Regions from separate parts of the uncultured Pigmentiphaga sp. genome, predicted to be linked through region 2. Evidence: predicted binding sites of a transcription regulator. Region 2 holds the regulator's gene; the other holds the start of a gene.

Region 1 (5,771 bases), on a different contig from region 2:
CTCCTGCGGCAGGAAAACCATGGCGACGCCATACTCGCCAGGCGCGGGCAGCTCGACGCCCTGGGCCGCCATTTCCTCACGGTAGAGCTGGTCGGGGATCTGGATCAGGATGCCGGCCCCGTCGCCCATCAGCGGATCGGCCCCCACCGCGCCGCGGTGGTCCAGGTTCTCGAGGATCTTGAGGCCTTGCTGGATGATGGAGTGGCTCTTTTTGCCCTTGATGTGGGCGACGAAGCCCACGCCACAGGCGTCGTGTTCGTTGGCCGGGTTGTACAAGCCCTGGGCCTTGGGCGCTTGGCCAGGCGCGGGCAGGCCGATGCGGGAGGCGTCGATGACGGCCGTTTGCGGCGCCGGGGCCGAATGGAGTTCCTGGCTGGATTGGGGCATGGTGCGCTCCGCTGGGGGATTCGCCGAGGACGAACCCGGGTACTGGGACATCGAAATGGCGGCGCGCGCACGCAGGCACGCCGCGGGTTCCTGACAATACTGCGGCGCACCACCCTGCGCAAGAAAAATAAAAAGGGGAGCGTCCCCAATTATTTTTAGGGGCCCGAAACAGCAAAATTAAATTGGGGACGCACCACTATCGTGCGGATCTGCGCCACGTCCGCGGTCCGCGGGCTGCTTGCGGGGCCGACCGCGCTTGCCGGCGACCGGCCGACGGCTACTGATGCCCGCCAGGCCCTGCACGAACGCCAGCCCGCCCAATGCCCATTGGCCGTAGAGGGCCTGTTCGATCTGGGCCATCTTGGCCCCCGGCAGCCCCTCCAGCACCAGGGCACGATAGTTGGCCTGGCGATCAAACGGCGTATTGCCGCACCTCCAATAATCCATATGGTCCTGCAACGCCCCGGCCGGGGCGGCCCCCATGTGGGCGGGCGCCGAGGACCAGCGCCAAAGCTCGGCGTCAGCCGCCAGCCCCTGCCGCACTGGAATGGTTTCGAGCCAGACGAGGCTGGGCAGCACCCAGGCGCCGGGCTCGACCAGGGTGGACCGGAAGCGCCCGGCGAACACCCGCCCAATCTGGAGCCTCGCCGCCAGCCGGCGCCCAAGCGACTGGATCAGGCTGGAGATCCCGTTCGGCCCCGAAGGTGTCGCCAGGATCACAAGTTGGTCGAAAGTGAGCGTCCACCCATGGAGTGCCACGCTGTAATGGCGCGCATCGCCGGTCAGCCAAGCAATGACTTGATCCAACATGGCCCCGCCCTCACCCCCCGCCGACAACGGCACGGCGAACCGGGCCTGGGCCAGGTGGGGAAGGTCAGGGGCATACAAACGGGGAAGGCGGGCCATATTAAATTAGGGACGCATTACGCGCGGGGATGGGAATTGCTGGATTTCCGCGAACGATACGCCGATTTCGCGGTCTATGCAGCATGGAGATCACGATTGGGTCGCGTCGGGGCCCGGCGCCGGGCGCGACACTTGAACGCTTCGCCTGGGCGCCGTCCGGCCTGCTGCACTGCAGCGTCATCAACCCCGTCAATCGACGCGATCAAAAAGACCGATTAGCACTCTTTAGCCCAGAGTGCTAACCTTCAGATATGGAGGTAAGCCGTTTATGAAACGTTCGTCGAATCAGTCCAACGCTCTCGTGCCCGCCACAAGCGGCCCCGGTGCGCTGGCGCTCGCCATCGCCAACCCCGGCGCGCTTGGTACGATCGAAGCTTATATCGGCGCCGTCAACCGCCTGCCGGTGCTCACCGCCGAGCAGGAATACGAGCTGGCCCAGCGCTACCAACAAAAGCAGGATCTGAACGCCGCCCGCGAACTGGTGCTGTCGCACCTGCGCCTGGTCGTGGCCATTGCCCGGCAGTACCTGGGCTACGGGCTGCCACATGCCGACCTCATCCAAGAGGGCAACGTCGGCTTGATGAAGGCCGTCAAGCGCTTCGACCCCACCCGCGGGGTGCGGCTGGTGTCGTTTGCGATTCACTGGATCAAGGCTGAGATCCATGAATACATCCTCAAGAACTGGCGCTTGGTCAAGGTGGCGACCACCAAGGCCCAGCGCAAGCTTTTCTTCAACCTGCGCAGCCTGAAATCGGACAACCACGCCCTGACGCCCGAGCAGGTGGAAGAAATCGCCACCAGCCTGAACGTTCGGCCGCAAGACGTGGCGGAAATGGAAGTCCGGCTCTCCGGCCAGGACATGGCGCTCGAAGCCCGGACCGATGACAGCGAAGCGGAGTTCGCGCCGATTGCTTACCTGTCGGATGAAGGCCAGCACGAGCCGAGCACCATCCTGGAAGAGCGCCGCCGTGACGAACTACACGGCCACGGCCTGCAACAGGCGCTGGAAAGCTTGGACGAACGCTCCCGCCGCATCATCGAAGCACGGTGGCTGAAGGACGAAGGCGGTGCGACCCTGCAGGAGTTGGCCGACGAGTTCGGCGTCTCGGCAGAACGGATCCGCCAGATCGAAGCACGCGCGATGACCAAGATGCGGGGGGCCCTCGCCGCCTACGCCTGACCGCGCATTGCGGCACCCCGGGGCGGCGGGCCTATGCCTAGCCGCCTTTTTTTGGCCGCCGCCAGGCGCGTCACATTCCGTTACGCATCTGGCGGAAATTTACCGACAATACGCCGCACGCATTGAACTTCCAGCGCCCAGCCTAGCCTAACCATCAGGTGGGACGCGCTTGGTGCAACGCCTTGCGTGTCGGAATGCCGGGCTCCCCCCGCCGTCGGCATTCCTGTCGGCCTCGCCGATACCAACCGATGCATCCGCCTCGTTTTTCTCCTCCCTCCCCCATCTGAGGCGGATAGGTTGACGGGACACCTCACGGTGTCCCGTTTTTTTATCCTCACAACAATTGCTTGATATCGCTCGCGAGCGCGTCCACGCCGGTATTGTGGCGGGCCAAAAGGCGCAGCCGGCCTTCCGGGTCATAGATGTAGATGCCCGCGGTATGGTCCATGGTGTAGGAGCCGGGTTCCTTGCCGGGCACCTTGGCATAGAACACGCGGAAGGATTTGGCCACGCGGGCGGTAGCCTCGGGATCGCCCCGCAGGCCCAAGAAGCTGGGGTCGAACTGGGTCACATACGCCTTCAGGATTTCCGGCGTGTCGCGCTCCGGGTCGACCGTGACGAACACGACCTGCAGACGATCCCCGTCCGGACCGAGCTGCGCCTTCACCTGCGCCAGGTCGGCCAGCGTCGTGGGACACACGTCGGGGCACTGCACGAAGCCGAAGAACACCACCAGTACCTTGCCTTTGAAGTCCTGGAGGGCACGGGGACGGCCGTCGAAATCGGGCAGCGACAAATCGGCACCAAGGTCTGCGCCGCTGACGTCGGTGCTATGGAACGAGGGTGCTTTTTCACAAGCGGCGAGCGCCAACGAAGCCACGGCGGCGACGCCGGCGCGCAGGAAAAATCGTCGAAAAACGGAAAAATCGGCAACCATCGCGAACCTTTGGAGAAAAACCCATCCGCCGCCACGCCGGCGACGGGACGGGCACACATGGGCGCCGTAAGGCTCCTTACACCCAGTGATCGACCAGCAGCGCCGCAAACAACAGGGCCAGGTATAGGACAGAAAACTTGAACAGCTTGCGCGCCAGCTCATCGCTGTACGCTCGGTAAAGCTTCCACGCGTACCCGACGAAGACCGCGCCCAAGGCCACGGCGCATGCGAGGTAAACCACCCCGCTCATGCGGATGACGAAAGGCAGCAGCGTCGTCGCGAACAGGGCCACCGAATACAGCAGGATGTGCAGCCGCGTGATTTGCTGGCCGTGGGTGACCGGCAGCATGGGCAGGCCGGCGTTCTCGTAGTCTTTCTTGCGATAAAGGGCCAACGCCCAGAAATGCGGCGGCGTCCAGATGAAGATGATCAGCACCAGCAGCCAGGCCTCGGCCGGCACGCTATTGGCCACCGCCGCCCACCCCAGCGCAGGAGGCATGGCGCCCGACAGCCCGCCGATGACGATGTTCTGCGGCGTGCGCGGCTTCAGGATGACGGTATAGATGATGGCGTAGCCGACGAAGGTGAAGAAGGTCAGCCACATGGTAAGCGGGTTGACGAGGGTATAGAGCACCAGCATGCCCAACCCGCCTACCACGCCTGACATCACGATGATCTGCAGGGCGCCGATGTCGCCCCGGGCCGTGGGCCGGTGCGCCGTCCGCGCCATCCGGGCGTCGACCTGCTCTTCGATCAGGCAATTGATGGCGAACGCAGCCGCCGCGAGCAGCCATATGCCGATCGTCGCCGCGATCACGGTACGCCAGGGCGGTACCGTGGGCGTCGCCAGAAACATGCCGATCACCGCGCAGAACACGGCCAGCTGCGTCACCCTGGGTTTGGTGAGCACCCAATATTGCCGAAGACGCAGACCGACGGTAGACACCCTGACACCATCCATGGAAAAACCCGTAACCTCAAGACGAACGCGGCTGGGCCGCAGACGCGCCCGGGACCCGCGACAACCTGACCAGAAGCGTAACGCACAAAAGGGTCAGGACGGCGGCGCCGCCATTGTGCAGGACGGCGATCACTATAGGCCATTGCAGGAAAATGCTGGTCAGGCCCGTCAGCAGCTGTACCGCCAGCATGGCCAGCAATGCGTGCGAAGGCCCCTGCAGGCCGGCGTGGCGCCGCAGCTTGAGTGCGAGCCATGCGAAATAGAGCAGCACGACGAAGGCGAAGTTGCGGTGGGTCCAGTGGATCGCCGTCAGCGCGTCTTGCGAGATGAGCTCGCCAGAAGGCAATTCACCCAAGCCCCGCATGACCGAGTACCCACTCCGGAAATCCATTTCCGGCAGCCACTGGCCATGGCAGGTGGGAAAATCCATGCAAGCCAGCGCAGCATAGTTGGTGCTGACCCAGCCCCCCAGCGCCAACTGCACGTAAAGCAGTACCAGGCCCAGTGCGACGTATGGACGCCACCTACGCACCCCGGCCGGGATCTCTGGCAGCACTTTCTGCCGGGCGGACAGCCACGTCAGCAGGGCCAGCAGGCTCATGCCGCCCAGCAAGTGCGCCGTCACGACGGCCGGCATGAGTTGATGGGTGACCGTCCAAGCCCCGAACGCGCCTTGCAGGCACACGGCCGGCAGGATCACCGTCGCCAGCCACGGCGACTGCGCCAGCACCTTGCGGTACCTCCACGCCGCCACCGTGATCGCGATGATGAGCAGGCCCAGCAGGGCGCCTACGTAGCGGTGGATCATCTCTATCCACGCCTTGGGCAGCGTGACCGGCCCCTCAGGCAACGCGGAGGCAGCCGCACGTATGTCGTCCAATGCCCCCAGCGGCGTGATCTGGCCATAACAGCCCGGCCAATCCGGGCAGCCCAACCCCGAATCGGTGAGCCGCACGAAGGCACCGAACATGATCAGGTCGAACGTCAGGAACATGGTGACCGCCACCAGCTTCGCGTAGCGTGCACGGATGCGATCGGTCCGGCCCGCGGCCGGCTGTGCCGTATTCATAACTGCCTACCCTACACGCGAAGCGTGCAGCAATTTGCCGATGTCCCCGCGAATACGCGTGGGATCGGGGTTTTCGGGAAAGCGCATCATTTGGTTACCCAGCGGATCAACCAACCAGATGTGCTGCCGCAGCGCCTGTGCAGTGGGACTCACGCCCGGGGGCAAGGCCAGGAAGCGCGCCACCTGCTCGGCGTTCGCCCGTACCATGTGCGTGCCCTCGTACGCGCGGATCACCACGGTAGGCACCGGCTCATCGTCGAGGATCAGCCACACGCGCTCCAGGCGGGTCACGTTCTTGCCCGTGCTGGCATGGGTCTGCCGCATGATGAAC
Region 2 (5,771 bases):
TACCGCCGGCCCCCGCTGCGCAGACAAGCCCCGCACCAGGACTTCCCAGTCCTGCTCGCCCGCGCGGATCTGCAGGATGTCCCCGGGCCGCACGGACCGGGACGGCTTGACCCGATCCCCGCCCACTTTGACCTGCCCCGCCTCGACGGCCGCCTGGGCGAGCGACCGGGTCTTATAAAACCGGGCCGCCCAAAGCCACTTATCGATTCGTAGTTCTTCCATTTCCATCCTGTGCATGCATTGCACGGTCAAGAGGCCGCCCGGGCCTTCGCCCCACCCAACCCTGCAGGTGCCGTTCCGCCAAGTCGGCCAGGGCAGCGACCCAGGGACCGAAGTCGTTCAGGGCGGGAATGTAGCGGAGCTGGCGTCCGCCGGCGGCGACGAAAGCCTCTTTGGCCTGCACCGCGATCTCTTCCAAGGTTTCGATGCAGTCGGCGACGAAGCCCGGGCAGAACACGTCCACGTCGGCCACGCCGGCCTGGGCCAACTCCTTGAGCCTGGGTTCGGTATACGGCTGCAGCCATTCGGCGGCGCCGAAGCGGCTCTGGAACGTCACCTCTGCCTCCCCGGCGGCCAGCCCAAGCTCCTCGGCCAGCAGGCGGCCGGTGCGCAGGCACTGGTCGTGGTAAGGGTCTCCGAGCTCCGCGCAGCGCTTGGGCACGCCATGGAAACTCAACACCAGCTTCTGCCCCCGCCCCTCCCGTTCCCAAAATTCGCGGATGCGGGAGGCCATGGCGCCGATGTAGCCGGGATCGTCATGGAAGTCCCGCACGTAGCGGATTTCGGGCACGTTGCGCAGGCAGGCAAGGCGCGCGCCCACCCCGTCGACGACCGCAGCCGTGGTGCTGGCCGCATATTGCGGATAAAGCGGCAGTACGAGGATGCGCTCGCACCCCGCGGCACGCAGGGCGCCGATGCCGTCGGCCAGCGACGGAATCCCGTAGCGCATGGCAAGCGCCACCTCCACGTCCAGGCCCCGGCCCGAGAGCTCGCCCCGCAGCCGCTCGCCCTGGCGCCGGCTCCACACCATTAGCGGAGAGCCTTCGGGCATCCATATCGAGGCATAGCGCCGTGCCGCCTCCCGGGGGCGCAAGGTCAGGACGATGCCGTACAGGATGGGCAGCCAGAGGAAGCGCGGGAGTTCGACCACGCGCGGATCCGAGAGGAATTCGGCCAGGTAGCGGCGCACCGCGGCCGGGGCGGGCGCGTCCGGCGAGCCCAGGTTGACCAGGAGCAAGCCGGTACGGGTAGGGTGGCCGGCTGGCGCCGAGGGCTCGGGAAGGAAGCGCATGAAAGGCTTTCCGGTGTGTCGCGCAGGCGAGGGTTAGCAATGGCTCAAGGCGTTCGACAACAGGCGGGCCGTAATGTCGACGATGGGAATGACGCGCTCATACGACATTCGCGTCGGGCCGATCACCCCTACCGTCCCGACGACCTTGCCGTCCACGCCGTAGGGGGCGGTAATGATGCTGACTTCTTCCATCGGCACCAGCTGGGAATCCCCGCCGATGTAGATCTGCACCCCCTGGGCGCGGCTGGACATGTCGAAAAGCTGCATGAGGTCCGTCTTTTTCTCGAAGAGCTCGAACATCTTGCGCAGCTTGTCCATGTCGGAGGCCAGGTCCGAGACGCCAAGCAGGTTCAGCTCGCCGGAAATCACCACGCCTTCGTTTTCGCTTGCCGCCTCGACGCTGGCATCCACCGCCTGCGCCATGAGCTTGGAGATGTCGTCCCGCAGCCGGCTCAGCTCTTTCTGCAGCAATTGCCGGGCGTCGTCGAAGGACTTGCCGCTGAAATGCTGGTTGAAGAAATTAGCGGCCTCAGTGAGCTCCGACGACGAGTAATCGCGCTGCACCGACAGGATGCGGTTCTGCACGTCGCCTTCGGGCGTCACGATGATCAGCAGGACGCGCCGCTCCGAAAGCCGGATGAATTCGATCTGGCGGAAGACTTGGCTGCGCTTGGGCGCCATGACCACGCCGGCGAAATGCGTGAGGTTGGACAGCAGCGAGGCGGCCGCCGCGATGACGCGCTGCGGTTCCGCCGAAGGCAGCATGTTCTGGATATGGGACGCCTCCGACACCTCGTACGGCTGCACGGTAAGCAGCGAATCCACGAACATGCGGTAGCCGCGCGGCGTGGGCACCCGCCCGGCCGACGTGTGCGGGCTGTGGATCAAGCCATGCTCTTCGAGGTCGGCCATCACGTTGCGGATGGTGGCCGGAGAGAGGTCGAAGACCTTGGAAAGCGTACGCGAGCCGACAGGCTGTCCGTCACTAATGTAACGCTCGATGAGAGCTTTCAACAACGCACGTGCGCGATCGTCCATAAGCCTATTTTACCCCGTAGGGTGTGCGCCGTCCCCGTCGAAACGGCCGGAACGGGACGGATTTTGTTCAATGCCGCATTCTTCCGCCCATATAATGGACGCATGCATTTTCCCATCGTCGCCCTGGTTGGCAAATATCACGACACCGGCATTGCCGCCCCGCTGCGCGCCGTCGCGCAGATGCTGCGCGAGGCCGGCCGCGAGGTCTTGTTCGAAAAAGACACCGCTGCCAACATCGGCGTCGATGAATATCCTGCCGCAACCGTGGAAGAGATCGGGCAGCGCGCCTCGCTCGCCATTGTCATGGGCGGGGACGGCACCATGCTCGGCGTGGCGCGCCAGCTGGCGCCCTGGGACGTGCCCGTCGTAGGCATCAACCATGGCCGGCTCGGCTTCATCACCGACATCCCGCTCGAAGACGCCTGTACCGCCGTGGCAGGCATGCTGAACGGCGAATACGAATCCGAGACCCGCACCCTGCTCGCCTCCAGCGTGATCCGCGGCGATACCACGCTGGTCTCGGCATTGGCGCTGAACGACGTGGTCCTGAGCCGGGCCGGGCTGGGCGGCATGGTGGAAGTCACGGTGCAGGTCGACGGCCTATATATGTCGAAGCAGCGCGCCGACGGGCTCATCATCGCCACGCCCACCGGCTCGACGGCCTACGCGCTCTCGGCCAACGGCCCCATCCTGCACCCGGCCCTGCGCGGGCTGGTGCTGGTGCCGGTGGCCCCGCAGGCCCTCTCGAACCGGCCCATCGCCATCCCGGACGACTGCACCATCGAAATCACGCTGACGCGCTCCCCGGGCGGCCGGGACGAAAGCGCGAGCGTCCACTTCGACATGCAAAGCTGGTCCTCGCTCCAGGAAGGCGATCGCGTCCTGGTGAGACGCGCCGAACATACGATCCGCTTCCTGCATCCGGCCGGATACAGTTATTTTTCCACCTTGCGGCGCAAGCTGCACTGGAACCAGATCTCGGGCACTGCAATCGACTAACCCTGCCCCGTCCCTCTTCCGGCTTCATCCGTATGCTGCGCGCCCTGCACATCAGCGATTTCGTGATCGTCGACCACACCGAAGTCGAATTCGGCCCGGGCTTCACCGTTTTTTCTGGCGAGACTGGCGCGGGCAAATCCATCCTGATCGACGCCCTGGCCCTGGCCCTGGGCGAACGGGCCGACGCCTCGGTGCTGCGGGAAGGCGCGAGCCGCGCCGAAGTCAGCGCGGTATTCGACGTACCCGCATCGCTGCGCGACTGGCTGGCCGAGCGCGAGCTGGATACCGAAAGCCTGGTGCTACGCCGCGTGGTCGACGCCCAGGGCCGCAGCCGGGGCTACATCAACGGCGTGCCTGCCACCCTCACCCAGTTGCGCGAGTTGGGCGAGCGGCTGGTCGACATCCACGGCCAGCACGCCCACCAGAGCCTGCTCAAGCCGCATTTCCAGCGCGACATGCTCGACGACCACGGCGGGCACGGCGACATGCGCCGCGCGGTGGCCGAGGCCTGGAAAGCCTGGCGCGAACTGGAACGCAAGCTGGAGGAAGTCGAGCGGAACGCCGCCATGCTGGCCCAGGAGCGCGAGCGCCTGCAGTGGCAGGCGGACGAACTGGGCCGCCTGGCGCTCAAGCCCGGTGAATGGGACGAACTCCAGGCCGAACACAAGCGGCTGGCCCATGCCCAGGCCCTGATAGACGGCGCCAGCCAGGCCATCGCGGCGCTCGATGAAGACGACGATTCCGCCCATTCCCGCCTGGCCGCCGCGGCCCAGCGCATCGCCCAGCTCGCGACGCACGACGCCGCGCTCGCGCCGGTCGCCGAAGCCTTGGAATCGGCCCGCATCGCGCTGCAGGAGGCGGTCTCCGACCTGAACGGCTATCTCTCCCGGCTCGAACTCGATCCGCAGCGCCTGGCCGAGGTCGAGGCCCGCCTGCAGGCAGTGTTCGACACGGCCCGCAAGTTCCGGCTCCAGCCCGAGCAGCTGGCGGCGCAGCATGCCGCGCTGCTGGCGCAACTCGACACGCTGAAAGACGCCGAAGACGTCGAAGCCCTGCGCAAGAGAGCCGCCAACGCGAAGGCTGCCTACGAGGAGGCCGCCGCCAAACTGAGCCGGGCCCGCCGCAAGGCGGCCGCATCGCTCGGCAAGGCCGTGACACAGGCCATGCAGGCCCTGGCGATGGGCGGCGGCAAGTTCGAAGTCGCCGTGGAACCGTCGGACCCGGGTCCTGCGGGCAACGATGCCATCGAATTCCGGGTGGCGGGCCATGCCGGCACGACGCCGCGCCCCCTCTCCAAAGTGGCCTCGGGCGGAGAGCTGGCGCGGATCTCGCTTGCGCTGTCGGTCATCGCCAGCCGCGCTGCCCGGGTGCCGACCCTGATATTCGACGAGGTGGACACCGGCATAGGCGGGGCTGTCGCGGAGGTGGTCGGCCGCCTGCTGCGGGAGCTCGGCAGCCTGCACCAAGTGCTATGCGTGACGCACTTGCCGCAGGTGGCGGCCTGCGGCAACACGCACCTGCGGGTGGACAAACGCCAGGAAAATGGAACGGCGGTTTCGACGGTCACCGTACTCGACCGGAGCGGCCGGGTGGACGAAATCGCCCGCATGTTGGGCGGCATAGAAATCACCGCCACCACGCGCAAGCACGCGCGCGAGATGATAGGAAGCCATTGACGGGCGGGCATCCAGCCCGTCCCGTGCGGCGGCTATCGATTCTTGGTGCAGTTCTGGCAAATGCCGTAGAGCGACAGGGCATGCCCGGTCAGCACGAAATTGTGGTCTTTCGCGATTTTCTGCTGGCGCTTTTCGATTTCCGGGTCGAAGAATTCCTCGACCTTGCCGCAATTCGTGCACACTAGGTGGTCGTGGTGATCGCCCTCGTTCAGCTCGAACACCGCCTTGCCGCTGTCGAATTGGCTGCGGATCAGCAGGCCGGCCTGCTCGAACTGGGTCAGCACGCGATAGACCGTCGCCAGTCCGATTTCCACACTGTCGCCTATCAACGCGCGATAGACATCCTCGGCGCTCATGTGGCGCACTTCAGCCTTGCGGAAGACATCCAGGATCTTCAGCCGGGGAAATGTCGCTTTCAGGCCTATACTCTTGAGTTCGCTTTGATCAGTCATGATGGTCCCTTTGAAAGCGGTTCGGTGTATCGGTTCCTTCCGACGCGGAAGCCCCATTGCCGGCCTGCGAGCGACCGCCGAACCGCGACGCGGAATACTTTCCCTGCACGCGCGCTCGGCGGACGGGCGGCGGCAGCACGGCCCGGCATGGTCGTGCGCGCGCAGCGCTCCTTCCGTCCTGGCAGCCGCCCGAGAAGGTTGGGAACGCGCCGAAGAACCCAGGCGCTTCCCGAGAGCTTTATGATAACGGTTTCCCCAATGAAGACGAGTGCGGATCTGTGCCAAACGCCCTGATTTCCCTTCTCTACGGCCGAG

The links. The regulator HrcA, encoded in region 2, represses chaperone genes, less so after heat shock. The targets are predictions, from matches to a motif close to TTAGCACTCNNNNNNNNNGAGTGCTAA.
Region 1: the regulator HrcA is predicted to act here: its motif matches at 1,509-1,535, upstream of rpoH (RNA polymerase sigma factor RpoH).

What each region holds. Positions count from the first base shown of each region.
Region 1 is NZ_CALFCW010000048.1:43,309-49,079, forward strand. Features, by position in the region: gene Q0319_RS13035 (glutamate synthase-related protein) at 1-387, opposite strand, end outside; gene Q0319_RS13040 (hypothetical protein) at 565-1,293, opposite strand; gene rpoH (RNA polymerase sigma factor RpoH) at 1,562-2,473, shown strand; gene Q0319_RS13050 (SCO family protein) at 2,808-3,410, opposite strand; gene cyoE (heme o synthase) at 3,487-4,356, opposite strand; gene Q0319_RS13060 (COX15/CtaA family protein) at 4,388-5,440, opposite strand; gene Q0319_RS13065 (hypothetical protein) at 5,447-5,771, opposite strand, start outside.
Region 2 is NZ_CALFCW010000069.1:80,845-86,615, reverse strand. Features, by position in the region: gene Q0319_RS16560 (S4 domain-containing protein) at 1-222, opposite strand, end outside; gene hemH (ferrochelatase) at 200-1,291, opposite strand; gene hrcA (heat-inducible transcriptional repressor HrcA) at 1,325-2,329, opposite strand; gene Q0319_RS16545 (NAD kinase) at 2,432-3,328, shown strand; gene recN (DNA repair protein RecN) at 3,361-5,004, shown strand; gene fur (ferric iron uptake transcriptional regulator) at 5,037-5,456, opposite strand.